Regions from separate parts of the Streptomyces sp. NPDC002490 genome, predicted to be linked through region 3. Evidence: riboswitches for the same ligand, from Rfam matches in the RefSeq annotation. Region 3 holds a riboswitch; each other region holds the start of a gene.
The links. A riboswitch is a leader RNA that binds a small molecule or an ion and turns the genes downstream of it on or off. The one in region 3 is predicted to bind cobalamin.

Region 1 (3,958 bases), on a different contig from region 3:
GGCTCACTCCGGGCACGCCGTGTCACGATGTGAGCCGCTACAGACGGAGGAGCCGGTGGCGGCAGCAGCACGACAGCCGGAAAGGCGGACGATGGCCAGCGAGGTTACCCGGATGGGTACGTCCGCGGCGACGGAAACGGCAACCACGGGCCGCACCGCACGCGTGCCGAAGTACTACCGGCTGAAGAAACACCTGCTCGACATGACCGACACGCTGGCACCGGGTAGCCCGGTCCCACCGGAGCGGACACTCGCCGCAGAGTTCGACACCTCGCGCACCACGGTACGCCAGGCGCTCCAGGAACTGGTGGTCGAGGGTCGACTGGAGCGCATCCAGGGCAAGGGGACCTTCGTCGCCAAGCCCAAGGTGGCGCAGGCGCTCCAGCTCACCTCCTACACCGAGGACATGCGGGCCCAGGGGCTGGAGCCCACCTCCCAGCTGCTCGACGTCGGGTACGTCACCGCCGACGACCGGCTCGCGGAGCTGCTCGACATCACGGCCGGCGGACGGGTGCTGAGGATCGAGCGGCTCCGGCTGGCCAGCGGCGAGCCGATGGCCATCGAGACCACGCACCTGTCCGCCAAGCGCTTCCCCGCGCTGCGCCGGTCCCTGGTCAAGTACACCTCCCTGTACACGGCGTTGGCCGAGGTCTACGGCATCCACCTGGCCGAGGCCGAGGAGACCATCGAGACCTCGCTCGCCACCCCGCGCGAAGCCGGCCTGCTCAGCACGGACGTGGGCCTGCCGATGCTGATGCTCTCCCGCCACTCCGTGGACGGCGAGGGACGCCCCGTGGAGTGGGTGCGCTCGGTCTACCGCGGCGACCGCTACAAGTTCGTGGCCCGCCTCAAGCGCCCCCAGGACTGACCCCGCGCACCCCGGTGCCCCGGCGGGCCGTTTCCGGCCCCGCCGGGGCACCGGCGCGTCCGCTCCGGAGCACCGGAGGAACGGGACGGACGGGCCTCTTCGGGCACCCGACACCCCTCCCCCTCCTGTCCCAGGAACCTCGCACCACAGGCTGGACGACGGCCCGTCGAATGGCGTAGGGCCGACCACGAACCCCGGTTGCGGGGATGTTGTCTGGACCTCTGTCGCCACTTTCAGACCGCCCCCGACCACTCACCCAGCGTGACCACCACGGGAATCCGACCGGCAGACGGGCGGACCCGCGAGGCGGCGCCACGGCGCACCGCGGCGCACCCGCCACCGCCGGACACCGCGCACCCGGCGAGCGCCCCTCCCCGCCCCCGCCACGCCCCGCGAGCGGCCCCGACGGCCGCGCCCCGGGGCCGTGTTCGAGCCGTGCCGCACCGCCCCGAGGGCCCTCGCCACCTACGTGCCGTGCGCCACACAGACACAAGATGTGGGCTCAGCATCGGGACCCGACACAAGATGTATGCTCGTGCTCGCCGCCACCCCAGGGGAATCCGGTGCGAATCCGGAACTGTCCCGCAACGGTGTATTCGGTGTGCTTTCGCACACCCAGCAGTCCGATGACCTGCTGGTGGCGCACCCGTTCCGACCGGTCCGGGTGGAGATGAGACGTCCGGGCCTCGTGGACTGGGCCGGTGGACGCGGCGGACCGCCTTCGGCGGGCACGTCCGCGTGCCCGCGCCCGCTTCCCCGTCAGGCCCGTGCCGAGCGAGGGAGAGCTTCACGTGACGATCGCGCCAGCCGATCCGGCGTCAACCGTCGATCGGGCTCCTGCGAACGAGCGGTCCGCAGACCAAGGCGCCCCGGGGAACCGGGCCGAGCAGACCGACGGCCCCGGGACCGCGCTGCTGCGGACCCTGACCGACCTCACCGCCGACCTCACCGACGCCGACCCCGGCCGGGTCGCCGCCGCCGCGCTGCGCGGCCGGTCCGCCCGCGCCGACGAGGCCGAACTGCGCGAACTCGCCACCGAGGCCGCCGCCGGACTCATCTCCGAGGACCCCGCCTACTCCCGGCTCGCCGCCCGGCTGCTCACCCTCTCCATCGCCGCCGAAGCCGCCTCGCAGGGGGTGCGCACCTTCACCGAGTCGGTCGCCACCGGCCACCGCGAGGGGCTCATCGCCGACCGGACCGCGGACTTCGTCGCCCGGCACGCCGAGCGCCTGGACGCCCTGGTCGACCCGGACGCCGACGACCGCTTCGGCTACTTCGGACTGCGCACCCTGCACAGCCGCTACCTGCTGCGCCACCCGCACACCCGCAAGGTGGTCGAGACCCCCCAGCACTTCCTGCTGCGCGTGGGCTGCGGGCTCGCCGAGGACGACAGCAGCCGCGCGGTGGACGAGGTCGCGGCGCTCTACGGCCTGATGAGCCGCCTCGACTACCTGCCCTCCTCGCCGACGCTGTTCAACTCCGGCACCCGGCACCCGCAGATGTCCTCCTGCTACCTGCTGGACTCCCCCAAGGACGAGCTGGACTCCCTCTACGACCGCTACCACCAGGTGGCCCGGCTGTCGAAGCACGCCGGCGGCATCGGCCTGTCGTACTCCCGCGTCCGTTCGCGCGGTTCGCTGATCCGCGGCACCAACGGCCACTCCAACGGCATCGTGCCCTTCCTCAAGACCCTGGACGCCTCGGTGGCCGCGGTCAACCAGGGCGGACGGCGCAAGGGCGCGGCGGCGGTCTACCTGGAGACCTGGCACTCCGACATCGAGGAGTTCCTGGAGCTGCGGGACAACACCGGCGAGGACGCCCGGCGCACCCACAACCTCAACCTGGCGCACTGGGTGCCCGACGAGTTCATGCGGCGGGTCGCCGAGGACGGCCAGTGGTCGTTGTTCTCCCCCTCCGACGTGCCCGAGCTGGTCGACCTGTGGGGTGACGCGTTCGACACCGCCTACCGCGCGGCGGAGGCCGCGGGGCTGGCCCGCAAGACCATGCCGGCGCGGGACCTGTACGGCCGCATGATGCGCACCCTCGCCCAGACCGGCAACGGCTGGATGACGTTCAAGGACGCCTCCAACCGCACCGCCAACCAGACCGCGGAGCCCGGCCACACCGTCCACTCCTCCAACCTCTGCACGGAGATCCTGGAGGTCACGGACGACGGCGAGACCGCGGTGTGCAACCTCGGCTCGGTCAACCTGGGCGCGTTCGTCGTGGGCGCCCCGGGCACCCCGGCCGACCAGGCCATCGACTGGGAGCGGCTGGACGCCACCGTGCGCACCGCGGTGACCTTCCTCGACCGGGTCGTGGACATCAACTTCTACCCGACCGAGCAGGCCGGCCGCTCCAACTCCCGCTGGCGGCCGGTGGGTCTGGGGGCCATGGGCCTCCAGGACGTGTTCTTCCGGCTGCGGCTGCCCTTCGACTCCGCCGAGGCCCACGCCCTGTCGACCCGGCTCGCCGAGCGGATCATGCTGACCGCCTACGAGGCGTCCGCCGACCTCGCCGAGCGCGCCGGCACCTTCCCCGCCTGGGAGAAGACCCGCACCGCCCGCGGCGTGCTGCACCCCGACCACTACGGGGTCGAACTGCACTGGCCCGAGCGGTGGGCGAAGCTGCGCGAGCGGATCGCCACCACCGGGATGCGCAACTCGCTGCTGCTGGCGATCGCCCCGACCGCCACCATCGCCTCCATCGCCGGCGTCTACGAGTGCATCGAGCCGCAGGTGTCCAACCTGTTCAAGCGCGAGACGCTCAGCGGGGAGTTCCTCCAGGTCAACTCGTACCTGGTGCGCGACCTGAAGGACCTCGGCGTGTGGGACGCCCGGACCCGGGAGGCGCTGCGCGAGGCCAGCGGCTCGGTGCAGGACTTCCCGTGGGTCCCCGAGGAGGTGCGGGCGCTGTACCGCACCGCGTGGGAGATCCCGCAGCGCGGCCTGATCGACATGGCCGCCGCCCGCACCCCGTTCCTGGACCAGTCGCAGTCGCTGAACCTGTTCTTGGAGACGCCGACCATCGGCAAGCTCAGCTCGATGTACGCCTACGCGTGGAAGTCGGGCCTGAAGACCACGTACTACC
Region 2 (3,958 bases), on a different contig from region 3:
GGGCACCACCACCAGGTCGGCGTCGGCGGTCTCCTCCGGCCGGTCCACGAACCGGACGGTGACCCCGGGTTCGGCGGCGAGCGCGTCCACGTCGGTGAAGTTCGACATCAACGGCACCGCGCACACCGCGATCCGCAGTACCTCGGTGCCGTACGGCTCGCCGGCCGGCGATTCGCGCACGGTGCCCCGCAGCGACACCCTTAGCCCGTCCTCCTCGTCGATGCCGAGCCCGTGCTGGAACGGCAGCACCCCGTAGGTGGGACGGCCGGTGAGGGTGCGCAGCATGTCGAGGCCGGGTTCCAGCAGCGAGACGTCGCCGCGGAACTTGTTGACCAGGTAGCCGGCCACCAGGGCCTGGTCCTCGGGGGCCAGCAGCGCCGTCGTCCCGAAGAAGGAGGCGAAGACCCCGCCCCGGTCGATGTCGCCGACCACCAGCACCGGCAGCCGGCCGGCCCGGGCGACGCCCATGTTGACGATGTCGGTGCGCCGCAGGTTGATCTCGGCCGGGCTGCCCGCGCCCTCGCACACCACCACGTCATGGGTGGCCCGCAACTCCTCCAGGCACCCCACGACGGTGTCGAGCAGCGCCTCGCGGCCCCCGGGCACCGGCTGCCCCTCCTCGGGGCCGCCCGGCGCGCCGAAGAAGCCGCGCGCGCTCATCTCCCCGACCGGGCGCCCCATCAGCACCACCTGGCTGGTGCGGTCCCCGCCGGGCTTGAGGAGCACCGGGTTCATCAGGGCGCTCGGCTCCACCCGGGCGGCCTGCGCCTGCATGGCCTGGGCCCGGCCGATCTCGGCGCCGTCCCGGGTGACGAACGAGTTGAGGGACATGTTCTGCCCCTTGAACGGGGCCACCTTGACGCCCCGGCGGGCCAGCCACCGGCAGATCCCGGCGGTCACCACGCTCTTGCCCGCGTCGGAGGTGGTCCCCGCGACCAGCAGTCCGCCCTGCAGCACCCCTACCGTCCCTTCCCCGTGACCGTGCGCCGGGCCGCGAGCGCCCCGCGTCCCGCGACGCACACCGCGAGCGTCAGCCAACCCACCCGGCGCGACAGCCGCACCGCCCGGTCGATGTCCGCCACCGTGACGGCCCGCCCGTCCCCGTTCAGCACCGGCCGGTGCTCGACCCGCCCGCCGTAGGAGAGGGTGCCGCCGAGGCGGACGCCGAGCGCGCCCGCGAACGCGCTCTCCGCCACGCCCGCGTTGGGGCTCGGGTGGCGTCGGGCGTCCGCGCGCCAGGCCCGTGCGGCGGCGGCCGGGGCACCCCCGGCCACCACGGCCAGGGCCCCGGTGAGCCGGGCGCCGGGCCAGCCCGCCACGTCGTCCAGGCGCGCCGAGGCCCAACCGAAGCGGCGGTGGCGGGGCGAGCGGTGGCCGACCATCGCGTCGAGGGTGTTGACGGCCCGGAAGCCGACGAGCCCGGGCACCCCGCCGATCGCCCCCCACACCAGGGCGCCGACCACGGCGTCGGAGGTGTTCTCGGCGACGGATTCGACCACGGCCCGGGCGATGCCGTCCGCGTCCAGGGCCTCGGGGTCCCGTCCGCACAGGTGCGGCAGCCGTCGTCGGGCCGCGGCGAGGTCGCCCGCGGCCAGGGCGGCGCCGACGGCCGCGGCCTCGTGGCCGAGGCTGGTCCCGCCGACCACGGCCCAGGTGGCGGCGGCGGTCAGGGCGACCGAGGCGGTGCGCGAGGGGGCGGCGGCGCGCGCCACCAGCGCGGCGGCGCCCGCGGCGCCCCCGGCGCAGAGCGCGGTGTGCAGTGCGCCCCAGCCGCGGTGGTCGCGCCAGAGGAGGTGTTCGACGGCGCCCGCGGCACGACCGAAGGCGGCGACCGGATGTCCGCGGCGGGGGTCGCCGAGGAGGAGGTCGCCGATCAGTCCGGCGGTGGCGCCGTAGGCGAAGGTGCGCCCGGCCCGCATCGGCTCAGCCCGCCGGGCGTCGGCGGGTCCGCGTACGGTCGTGGGGTCCCGTGCCGTGGGGCGCGGGACGGGCAGACGGGTGCCCCGGCATCGCTGTGTCCTCACTCGGGGTCCGCGCCCCGGGTCGACGGAGACGACGGCGAGAGTCTCCTGGCTCCCGGATCGGCGCCGCCCCCGGTCTTCCAGCCGCGTGACGGCCGTGACGTGCGGTGCGGGGGAGCGCTCCCCGGTGACAGTGGCGGGACCGCGCCGGATTCGCACCGGCTTCCTCTCTGCTGCCGCCGTAATGGCCCGGGCAGTCCACCACGCCCCGAGAACACCCGTCAACCGCGCGCTGACCTGCGGCGGGGCAGTGTGTGAAGCCCCACACACGACGAAGGCCCGGTGGTCACCACTGTGGGGGCGGTGACCGACCGGACCGGAGATCGCAACCTGGGGGGTTAGGCGACGATCAGGTTTATGCCGAAGGCGACGGCCGCGACGCAGAGGGCGAAGCAGGCGACGGCGCTGGCGGTGGCGACGGCGGCCGAACCGCCCTTGGCGTGTCCGTTGCCGGCGAGTGCGGCCTCCCGCTTGGAGAGTCCGACGAGGCCGAGGGTGAACAGGCCCACCAGGACCACGGTGACCACGAGGCTGACTCCGAAGACGGAGGCGAGTGCTGCCCAGTCGATTTTCATTGGGGGTTCCTTACACCTTGGCGGTCCGCGGTGCGGACTCCGTCGAGGGGCTGTTCGGGTCCGCCGGGAGGGTCACCGAGAGGTCACCCGTGGCGGCGGTGGTGTCGCCGGCCGGCGGCGGGGTGACCGCGGCCATGGCGGTGGTGACGACGCCCGCGGGCTCGTCGTCCACGTCGTTGACGTTGGTGTGGTCGACGACCTCCTTGCGGGAGCGCAGCCAGATCGCACCCGATCCGCCGACCAGCAGTGCCGCGGTCGCGGCGACGCCCCAGGGGCCCTGCTTGGTGAGGAGTTCGGCGAGGGCGCCGACGACACCGGCGGCCGGCAGCGTCAGACCCCAGGCGACGAACATCCGGGTGGCGGTCGACCAGCGGACCACTCCGCCCTTGCGGCCCAGGCCCGCACCCATCACGGCGCCGGAGCAGGACTGCGTGGTGGAGAGGGAGAAGCCCAGGTGCGAGGAGGCGAGGATGACCGTGGCGGCGCTGGACTGGGCGGCGAAGCCCTGCTGCGGCTGCAGGTCGGTCAGGCCCTTGCCCATGGTGCGGATGATGCGCCAGCCGCCGAGGTAGGTGCCGAGCGCGATGGCGACACCGGCGGAGACGATGACCCACATGGGCGGGTTGGAGCCGGGGGCCAGTGCGCCACCGGTGACCAGGGCGAGGGTGATGATGCCCATCGTCTTCTGGGCGTCGTTGGTGCCGTGCGCCAGGGAGACCAGGGCGGCCGAGGAGATCTGGCCGGCGCGGTAGCCCTTGGAGCTGGCCTTGTCGCTGACGTTGTTGCCGAGCTTGTACGTCAGGCGGGTGGCGATCATCGCTGCGATGCCGGCCACCACGGGGGCGGCGACTGCGGGGATGAGGACCTTGGTGACGACGGTGGAGCCGTTCACCGAGTCCCAGCCGGCCGACATCACGGCGGCGCCGATCAGACCGCCGAACAGGGCGTGGGAGGAGCTGGAGGGCAGACCTACGAGCCAGGTCAGCAGGTTCCAGAGGATGGCGCCGACGAGCGCCGCGAAGATGACTTCGGGTTGGATGCCGCCTTCGTCGATCATGCCGCCAGAGATCGTCTTGGCGACTTCGACCGAGAGGAAGGCTCCGACCAAGTTCAACACGGCGGACATTGCGACCGCCGCTTTGGGCTTCATAGCGCCAGTTGAGATGGTCGTCGCCATCGCGTTGGCCGTGTCGTGGAAACCGTTCGTGAAGTCAAACACGAGAGCGGTGACGATCACGATTCCGAGGAGGAGCGTGATGTTTTCCATTTACCCAGGCTTCCGTGGGGCGTCAGTGGGGGTTGGAACGTAAGCAACCTGAGTTAACGGAAGATGAACTGGGGCAGGCATCACGGTGACTCGAT
Region 3 (3,958 bases):
TTCGTACCCGTAGTAGGCGGGGTCACGGGTCAGCAGCACCAGCCGCTCGTCGAGCGCGTCCGCGGCGCGGACCAGGTGGCCCAGTCCGAAGGTGAGGGATTCCAGGCAGACGACCGTCACGCGGTGTCCTCCTTCCGTTCGTCCGGGTCGGGCGTGCGGTCCCACGCCATCGTCGACCAGGGCATGGACATCTGTTGCGGAGAGTCCACCTCGACCGGCGCGAGCCCGGCCGGGTCGAGGGCCTCGGCGTGTCGGGCGTGGACCCGGCTGACGTACCGGTGCCCGGTGTCGGCGCCGACCACCAGGTGGACCCGGTCGGGATGGCGGCGGGCCTCGTGGGTGGCGGTGAGGTAGGCCGCGCCGGTGGACAGCCCGGCGAACACCGCGTGTTCGCGCAGGAGGGCGACCGTGCCGGCCATGGCGTGGGTGAAGTCCATCCAGTGGACGGCGTCGTAGAGGTGGTGGCGAACGTTGTCGAAGGGGATGGAGGAACCGATCCCGGCGATGATGGCCTCGGGGTCGTGGTGGTCCTGACTGCCGAAGGTGACGCTGCCGAAGGGCTGGACGCCCACGAGCCGCACGGACGGGTCGCGCTGCCGCAGCCGCTCCACCAGCCCGCCGGTGGACGCCCCGGAACCCACCCCGCCGACGACGGTCAGTGCCGCCTCGGGCAGCGCTTTGACCAGCTGGTCGGCAACCTCCTGGTAGCCCAGGTAGTGGATGTCGTCGTGGTACTGGCGCATCCAGTGGACGTCCGGTCGTTCGGCGAGGATCTCCCGCACCCGGCGGACCCGTAACTCCTGGTCCAGCTTGAGGCTCGTCGAGGGGGCGACCTGTTCGACGCTCGCCCCGAGGACCTCCAGTTGGGCCCGGGTGGTCTCGTCGACGGTGGTGGAGGCCACGATGTGGCAGCGCAGGCCGTGGCGGTGGCAGGCGAGGGCGAGTGCGTAGGCGTAGATGCCGCTGGAACTGTCGATCAGGGTCTGCCCGGGCCGTACGGCGCCCCGGTCGAGCAGGTGCCGTACGGCGGCCAGCGCCGAGTAGACCTTCATCGACTCGAAGCGGATCAGGACCGTGTCCGGGGACAGCCGGACGAGGTCGGGGGTCTTGAGGGCGTCCGCGATATGGGGGTGGATCACCCGTATCCTCCTTGGGCGAAGGCGCATTGGTGGCCGTGCGAGTGGAAGAAGGCGGAGAGTTCGTCCCGGGCCGAGAAGCCGATCGGGCGGGTGAACAGGAATCCGACCAGGGACCCGGTGTGGGCGACGAAGACTCCGTCGGCCCCGAACTCCTCGCGGTGGGCCAGGGCGGCTTCGAAGGTCCGTTTCGGTAGGACCTCCTGGGAGAGCACGGCGCTGGTGGTCGCGGCGCGGGCCACGGCCGCCGGGTCGCCGGCGGCGAATCCCTTGAGCAGGTCGGTCAGGCAGCGCTCGTACTCCCGTGCCCGCCGCCGGTACTGGTCCAACAGCGCAGGGGTGACGGCCGCGGTGTCCACCCCGCCGGGCTCCACCGCGTAGGCGGTGTGGAAGCCGATGTCGGTGCCGAGTTGTCGGACCACCCGGTGCCGGGCGCTGAGGTACAGCGCGAACTCGTCGAGGAAGACGCTGTCGGCCCGCTCGATCCGGGACAGCACCCGGGTGACGAGGGCGGGGTCGTAGGGCAGGGAGAAGATCCGGAACAGACAGCGCAGGGTGGCGACGACGTCCGCCGTGGAACTCGCCATGCCGACGCCCACGGGCAGTTCGGAGTGCGTGGTCCAGCGACCCGGCGGCAGGGTCAGGCCGTGGTGGTCGAGGAAGAGGTCGACGGCGGCCGTCGCCTTGGCGCCCAGCGGAGACGGCCCCGGGGGCGTGCGCCCCGGGGAGAAGTACACCCAGGAGTGGCGGCCCACCGGGAACGAGACGAGGGCGATGTCCGGCTGGGCGGCCGGACGCAAGGGGCCCTGGTACAACTCGCCGAGTGTGCCGTGGCAGACGCCCGCGAAGGTCCGGGCGGCCCGCTCGTCGCCGGAGGGCATCAGCGGTGTGCCTCCCGGGGCCGGGCCGTCCGGACGGCGTCCCGGGCGGACGGATCGCTCTGACCACTCGTCACGGACCGTTCCTCCTTGGTCATGCAGGGGCCATCGGGTCGTACGGTCGTGCGGACGGGGGTGGGGGAGGGCGCGTGCCGTCGATGAGCGACGGACGCCCGCACCGCGGGCCCAGTCCCCGGAGCCGCCGTGAACAGCGCGCACCGTTCCGCACGCGCGCAGCGGCAGGTCTTCGGACTCGTGGGCACGAGCCCGGGGGCTCACCTACCGGCCGTCGCTTCCCGGCGCTGGTGGCGCCAGTGCCGATGACGGCCTTCGTTCCCACTCACCGCTGCGGGACAGTCCCGGACTCGCACCGGGTTCCCTCTTGCGACGTGACGCCTGAGGCGGCACGAACCGACTGCGGTGGCAGCGTAGGACGCGCACTCCGAACGACGACAGGGGGCGGTGGTGCGGGTTGGCCTGTTGTGATCGTCGAGGAGGGGTTTCGAACGCCGCGCGTCCGCAGGCAGGCCCCCGTGGGCGATCTTCGAACGGGCCCCTCACTGCCGGCGGCGAAGGAAGTTGTCGTGAAACGTTCCCCCGCCACCCACCTGCCGCCGATGCCAAGGGGAAGGCGGGACGGTCCCGGCGCGCGGCGCGCGGAGAACGGCCGTGACGTTCGTGAATGAACCTCAGTCGACGGGGCCTGCGCCCGTGCTGACGTGCGCGCCGGCCCCGTCGACCGGCCGTCTGCCGGGCCCCTCGGGGGCGGCACCACCGCCCCCGGACGCGTAGACTTCCTGGAATGAGTCAGCGCCGATCAGCACCGGGCCGCCCGCGTACCAAACCCGCTGAGGAGCGGCGTGCCGACCTCCTCGACGCCGCCGAGCGGGTCTTCGCCGAACGCGGCATCGACGCCGCGCGGATCGACGAGATCACGGACCGCGCGGGCGTCGCGATCGGCACCTTCTACCTGCACTTCGGCTCGAAGCGCGATCTCATGCTCGCCCTCCAGGCCCGCTTCATCGACCGGCTGGTCGAGCGGCAGGACGCCGTGGTGCGGCAGCTGCCCGCCGACGACTGGGTCGGACGCGTGGACGCCTGGCTCAGCGACGCGGTCCACGCCTATCTGGAGCACGCCGAACTGCACGACGTGCTCTACGGCCACACCCCCATCAACGCCAAGGCGACGGTCCAGGCCAGCCCCGAGAACGCGCACGTCGAAGCCTTCCGGCGGCTCATCACCGAGCGCCCGGACCCGCCCGCGGACGCCCCGGACCCCGCCATGGCCGCGATCCTGATCTACGGCGCCTGGTACGGGGCCACCCACGCACTGCTGCACCACGAGGCCGAGGAGATCGACCGGCTCGCCGCAGAACTCATCGCCGCCATCACCGACCTCACCCATCGCTACCTGCGCATCGAACCCTGACGGGGCGGGCTGCCGGCGGCCCGTGTGACGACCCCCGGCAGCGCTCGGATCAGACCGCGTTGGCGATGCGCCAGTGCCGTGCCCGCTCGTACTGCTGGCTGAGGCGCGCGAACGCCCCGCCGGTACGGAGCAGCTCTTCGGGCGTGCCGGTCTCGGTGACCCGGCCCTCGTCGAGCGAGACCACGTGATCGGCCGCCGCCAGCGTGGCGGGGCGGTGCGCGATCACGATCACCGTGCGACCCGGGTCGTTGCCCAGGTTCGCGATGGCCTGCGTGATCGCCGCCTCGTTCTCCGGGTCGAGCGCCGAGCTGGCCTCGTCGACCAGCACGATCCGCGCCCGCTTGAGCATGGCCCGGGCGATCGCGACACGCTGGCGCTCGCCCCCCGACAGCTGCGCCCCGCCCTCGCCCACCCGGGTGTTCCAGCCGTCGGGCAGCCGGTCGATCACCTCGTCGAGCCGTGCCGCGGTGGCCGCCTGCCGGAGCTCGTCCCAGGTCGCTTCGGGGTGTGCCAGG
Region 4 (3,958 bases), on a different contig from region 3:
GCGGTGTAGAGGTGCACGAGGGTGCGGGGCAGACCGACGACGGAGGCCAGGGTCCGGTCGATCAGATCGGCGCGGGCCGCGGTGAACACGGAGATCGTCACGTCGTCGGGGACCGCACCGCTCTCCGCCAGGTGCCGCACGAAGTCGAAGTCGGTCTGACTGGCGGACGGGTAGCCGACCTCGATCTCCTTGAAGCCCATGGTGACCAGGAGGTCGAAGAACCGGCGCTTGCGCGCGGTGTCCATGGGCTCGGCGAGCGCCTGGTTGCCGTCGCGCAGGTCGACCGGCACCCACAGGGGGGCCCGTTCGAGGTTCCGGGACGGCCAGGTGCGGTCCGTCAGGGGGAGGGCGACCCGTTCCTGCACGGGCAGGTAGCGCTGGTGGGGCATGGCGCTCGGGCGCTGGGGGTTCCAGCGCGGAGCGTCCGCCGGAAGGTCGCCGGAGGGGATGCGCAGGGTGGGGAACGTCGTGCCGGAGAAGGGGGATTCCATGATGCGGGAGCTTCTTTCGGTCGGTCACCACACGACCGGCGCAGCCCGGCACCCGCTGCGGGGTGCCGGTCGCTTCAGACCCCGCAGCGGCAACCGAGGAGGAGCCCGTGCTGCAGCATGCGGGTACAGTAACGACAACTCAGCTCCTCAGACAACTCAAGGGGTGCGGGAAGGTGAATTTCACATGTCACTAGGTGCTTTGCGGCCGTCACCCTTGGTCGAGCAGGCCACGGACCATCTGCGCGAGCAGATCACCGACGGCGAATGGGGCGTGGGGACGAAGCTGCCCGGTGAGAGCACCCTGGCCAAGTCGCTGGGGGTGGGGCGCTCGACGGTCCGGGAGGCGCTGCGGGCCCTGGCCGGCGCCGGGCTGGTGCAGGCGCGTCAAGGGGCGGGCGTCTTCGTGATCGCCACCGAACCCAGGGAGAACTGGTCCGCCCAGCTCCGGCAGGCGGCCATCACCGACGTCTACGAGGTCCGGATGCTCATCGAGGTCGAAGCGGCGCAGTTGGCCGCGCGACGCCGGACCGACCAGGACGTCGTGGCCCTACTCGACGTCCTGGCCAAGCGCCGCGAGGCGGCGCACGCGGGCAACGCCGAGTTCGTCGTGGCGGACATCGCCCTGCACCGGGCAGTGGTCGCCGCGGCGCACAACCCGGTGCTCACCGGCCTGTTCACCGAGTTCATACCCGTACTGCAACAGCGGTTGCTGGACCTGGTGGAACTGTTCAACCTGCGCTTCGACGACCCGAACCACGGCGAGGAGGGGCACGCCGCACTGGTGGAGGCCGTCGTGCAGGGGGACGCCGAGGCGGCCGGGCAGGCACTGCGCGACGAACTCGAACGGACGTTGGAGCTGTTGCGCTCGCTCTGATCCGCCGTGCGCCCCGCTCCCGCGGAGTGTGGTCCGCATCACCTCGCGGGATGCCGGCCGGTCGGTTCGCCCCGTGGTCGCGCCCCGTAGGCTGACCCGCAGCAGTCGGTTCGCCCCGCCCGCCAGGCGGGGTGTCGCAAGAGGGAACCCGGTGGGAATCCGGGACTGCCCCGCAGCGGTGAGTGGGAACGACCGCCGTCATACGCACTGGGTCCGAGGTACCGGACCTGGGAAGCGACGGCCAGTAGGGGTCCGCCGGAAGGTTCCGGCGGGCGCGCCCGCGAGTCCGAAGACCTGCCGACCGCCCGCGCGCGGACCGTTCCGCGCGTGGACATCCCGGTGACCTCGAGGGCGGGTCGGCGCACACACCAGACGGAACGGCCGTGCTCTTGCACACGGGTCGTCGCCGTCCGGTCCGTCGTTCCTTCGCGTTCTCGTCCCGTCCCCGGGACCCCAGGGATCCATCTCGCGAAGGAGATCTCCGTGACAGCGACGTCCGCAGCCGCGGCAGCACGGGCCACCGTGTACGGCTACCCCCGCCAGGGCCGGCACCGGGAACTGAAGAAGGCGATCGAAGGGCACTGGAAGGGTCGGGTCACCGCCGACTCCCTCCGTGCCACCGCCGCCGAACTGCGCGCCGCCCACTGGCGCGCCCTGGCCGCCGCCGGCATCGACGAGGTCCCCACCGGGGACTTCTCGTACTACGACCACGTCCTCGACACCACCGTCATGGTGGGTGCGATCCCCGAGCGGCACCGCGCCGCCGTCGACGCCGATCCGCTCGGCGGCTACTTCGCGATGGCCCGCGGCACCCAGGACGTGGCGCCGCTGGAGATGACCAAGTGGTTCGACACCAACTACCACTACCTGGTCCCCGAACTCGGACCCGACACGGTCTTCACGGCGAACCCGGCCCAGCAGGTCGCCGAGTTGAAGGAGGCCCTCGCCCTGGGCCTGACGGCCCGGCCGGTCCTGGTCGGCCCGATCACCTACCTGCTCCTCGCCAAGCCGGCCCCCGACGTGGCCGGCGACTTCGACCCGTTGACCCTGCTGGACCGTCTCCTGCCGGTGTACGCCGAGGTCCTCGCCGACCTGCGGGCCGCCGGCGCGCAGTGGGTGCAGGTGGACGAGCCCGCCCTGGTCCAGGACCGCACCCCGGCCCAACTCGACGCCGCCGCCCGCGCCTACCGCGCCCTCGGCGCCCTCACCGACCGCCCGAAGCTGCTGGTGGCCTCGTACTTCGACCGGCTCGGCGAAGCGCTGCCCGTGCTGGCCAAGGCGCCCGTGGACGGCCTGGCCCTGGACTTCACCGAGGCCGCGTCCGCCAACCTGGACGCCCTGGCAGCGGTCGGCGGACTCCCCGGCAAGCGCCTGGTGGCCGGAGTCGTCAACGGCCGCAACATCTGGATCAACGACCTGGAGAAGTCCCTCGCCACCCTCGGCACCCTGCTGGGTCTCGCCGACCGGGTCGACGTCGCCGCCTCCTGCTCCCTGCTGCACGTGCCGCTCGACACCTCCGTCGAACGCGACATCGACCCACAGATCCTGCGCTGGCTGGCCTTCGCCCGGCAGAAGACCGCCGAGATCGTCACCCTCGCCCGGGGACTGGGCCGGGGCACCGCCGCCATCGAGGGCGAACTCTCGGCCAACCGGGCCGCCCTCGCCTCCCGCGCCGCCTCGCCCATCACCCGCGACCCCGCGGTGCGCGCCCGCGCCGAGGCCGTCACCGACGCCGACGCCCGCCGCTCCCAGCCGTACGCCGAACGCGCCGCGGCCCAGCGCGCCCGCCTCGGGCTGCCGCTGCTGCCCACCACCACCATCGGCTCCTTCCCCCAGACCACCGAACTGCGCACCGCCCGCGCCGACCTGCGCGCCGGTCGCATCGACACGGCCGGCTACGAGGAGCGGATCAAGGCGGAGATCCAGGAGGTCGTCTCCTTCCAGGAGAAGACCGGGATCGACGTCCTGGTGCACGGCGAGCCCGAGCGCAACGACATGGTGCAGTACTTCGCCGAGCAGCTCACCGGCTACCTCGCCACCCAGCACGGCTGGGTCCAGTCCTACGGCACCCGCTACGTCCGCCCGCCGATCCTCGCCGGGGACATCTCCCGCCCCGAGCCGATGACGGTCCGCTGGACGTCCTACGCCCAGTCGCTCAGCGACCGCCCGGTCAAGGGCATGCTCACCGGGCCCGTCACCATGCTCGCCTGGTCCTTCGTCCGCGACGACCAGCCCCTCGGCGACACCGCCCGCCAGGTCGCCCTCGCCCTGCGCGAGGAGGTGAACGACCTGGAGGCCGCCGGCACCGCCGTCATCCAGGTCGACGAACCCGCGCTGCGCGAGACGCTGCCGCTGCGGGCCGCCGACCACGGGGCGTACCTGGCGTGGGCCACCGAGGCGTTCCGGCTCAGCACCGCCGGCGCGGCCCCCGGCACCCAGATCCACACCCACATGTGTTACGCCGAGTTCGGCGACATCGTCCAGGCCATCGACGACCTCGACGCCGACGTCATCAGCCTCGAAGCCGCCCGCTCCCACATGCAGGTCGCCCGCGAACTCGCGGCCCACGGCTATCCGCGCGAAGCCGGCCCGG

Region 1: linked by a shared signal. The riboswitch ahead of ABT092_RS26300 (ribonucleoside-diphosphate reductase subunit alpha) and the one ahead of ABT092_RS20325 (GHMP family kinase ATP-binding protein) in region 3 are both predicted to bind cobalamin.
Region 2: linked by a shared signal. The riboswitch ahead of ABT092_RS16345 (cobalamin biosynthesis protein) and the one ahead of ABT092_RS20325 (GHMP family kinase ATP-binding protein) in region 3 are both predicted to bind cobalamin.
Region 4: linked by a shared signal. The riboswitch ahead of metE (5-methyltetrahydropteroyltriglutamate--homocysteine S-methyltransferase) and the one ahead of ABT092_RS20325 (GHMP family kinase ATP-binding protein) in region 3 are both predicted to bind cobalamin.

What each region holds. Positions count from the first base shown of each region.
Region 1 covers NZ_JBEOWM010000054.1:15,711-19,668, forward strand. The annotation lists gene ABT092_RS26295 (GntR family transcriptional regulator) at 113-868, shown strand; cobalamin riboswitch at 1,398-1,521, shown strand; gene ABT092_RS26300 (ribonucleoside-diphosphate reductase subunit alpha) at 1,660-3,958, shown strand, end outside.
Region 2 covers NZ_JBEOWM010000022.1:48,966-52,923, reverse strand. The annotation lists gene ABT092_RS16350 (cobyric acid synthase) at 1-954, opposite strand, end outside; gene ABT092_RS16345 (cobalamin biosynthesis protein) at 960-1,919, opposite strand; cobalamin riboswitch at 2,064-2,189, opposite strand; gene ABT092_RS16340 (hypothetical protein) at 2,360-2,596, opposite strand; gene ABT092_RS16335 (inorganic phosphate transporter) at 2,607-3,863, opposite strand.
Region 3 covers NZ_JBEOWM010000031.1:45,120-49,077, forward strand. The annotation lists gene ABT092_RS20315 (ATP-grasp domain-containing protein) at 1-120, opposite strand, end outside; gene ABT092_RS20320 (cysteine synthase family protein) at 117-1,139, opposite strand; gene ABT092_RS20325 (GHMP family kinase ATP-binding protein) at 1,136-2,017, opposite strand; cobalamin riboswitch at 2,236-2,445, opposite strand; gene ABT092_RS20330 (TetR/AcrR family transcriptional regulator) at 2,817-3,443, shown strand; gene ABT092_RS20335 (ABC transporter ATP-binding protein) at 3,493-3,958, opposite strand, start outside.
Region 4 covers NZ_JBEOWM010000005.1:148,316-152,273, reverse strand. The annotation lists gene leuA (2-isopropylmalate synthase) at 1-491, opposite strand, end outside; gene ABT092_RS05155 (FadR/GntR family transcriptional regulator) at 676-1,365, shown strand; cobalamin riboswitch at 1,470-1,667, shown strand; gene metE (5-methyltetrahydropteroyltriglutamate--homocysteine S-methyltransferase) at 1,849-3,958, shown strand, end outside.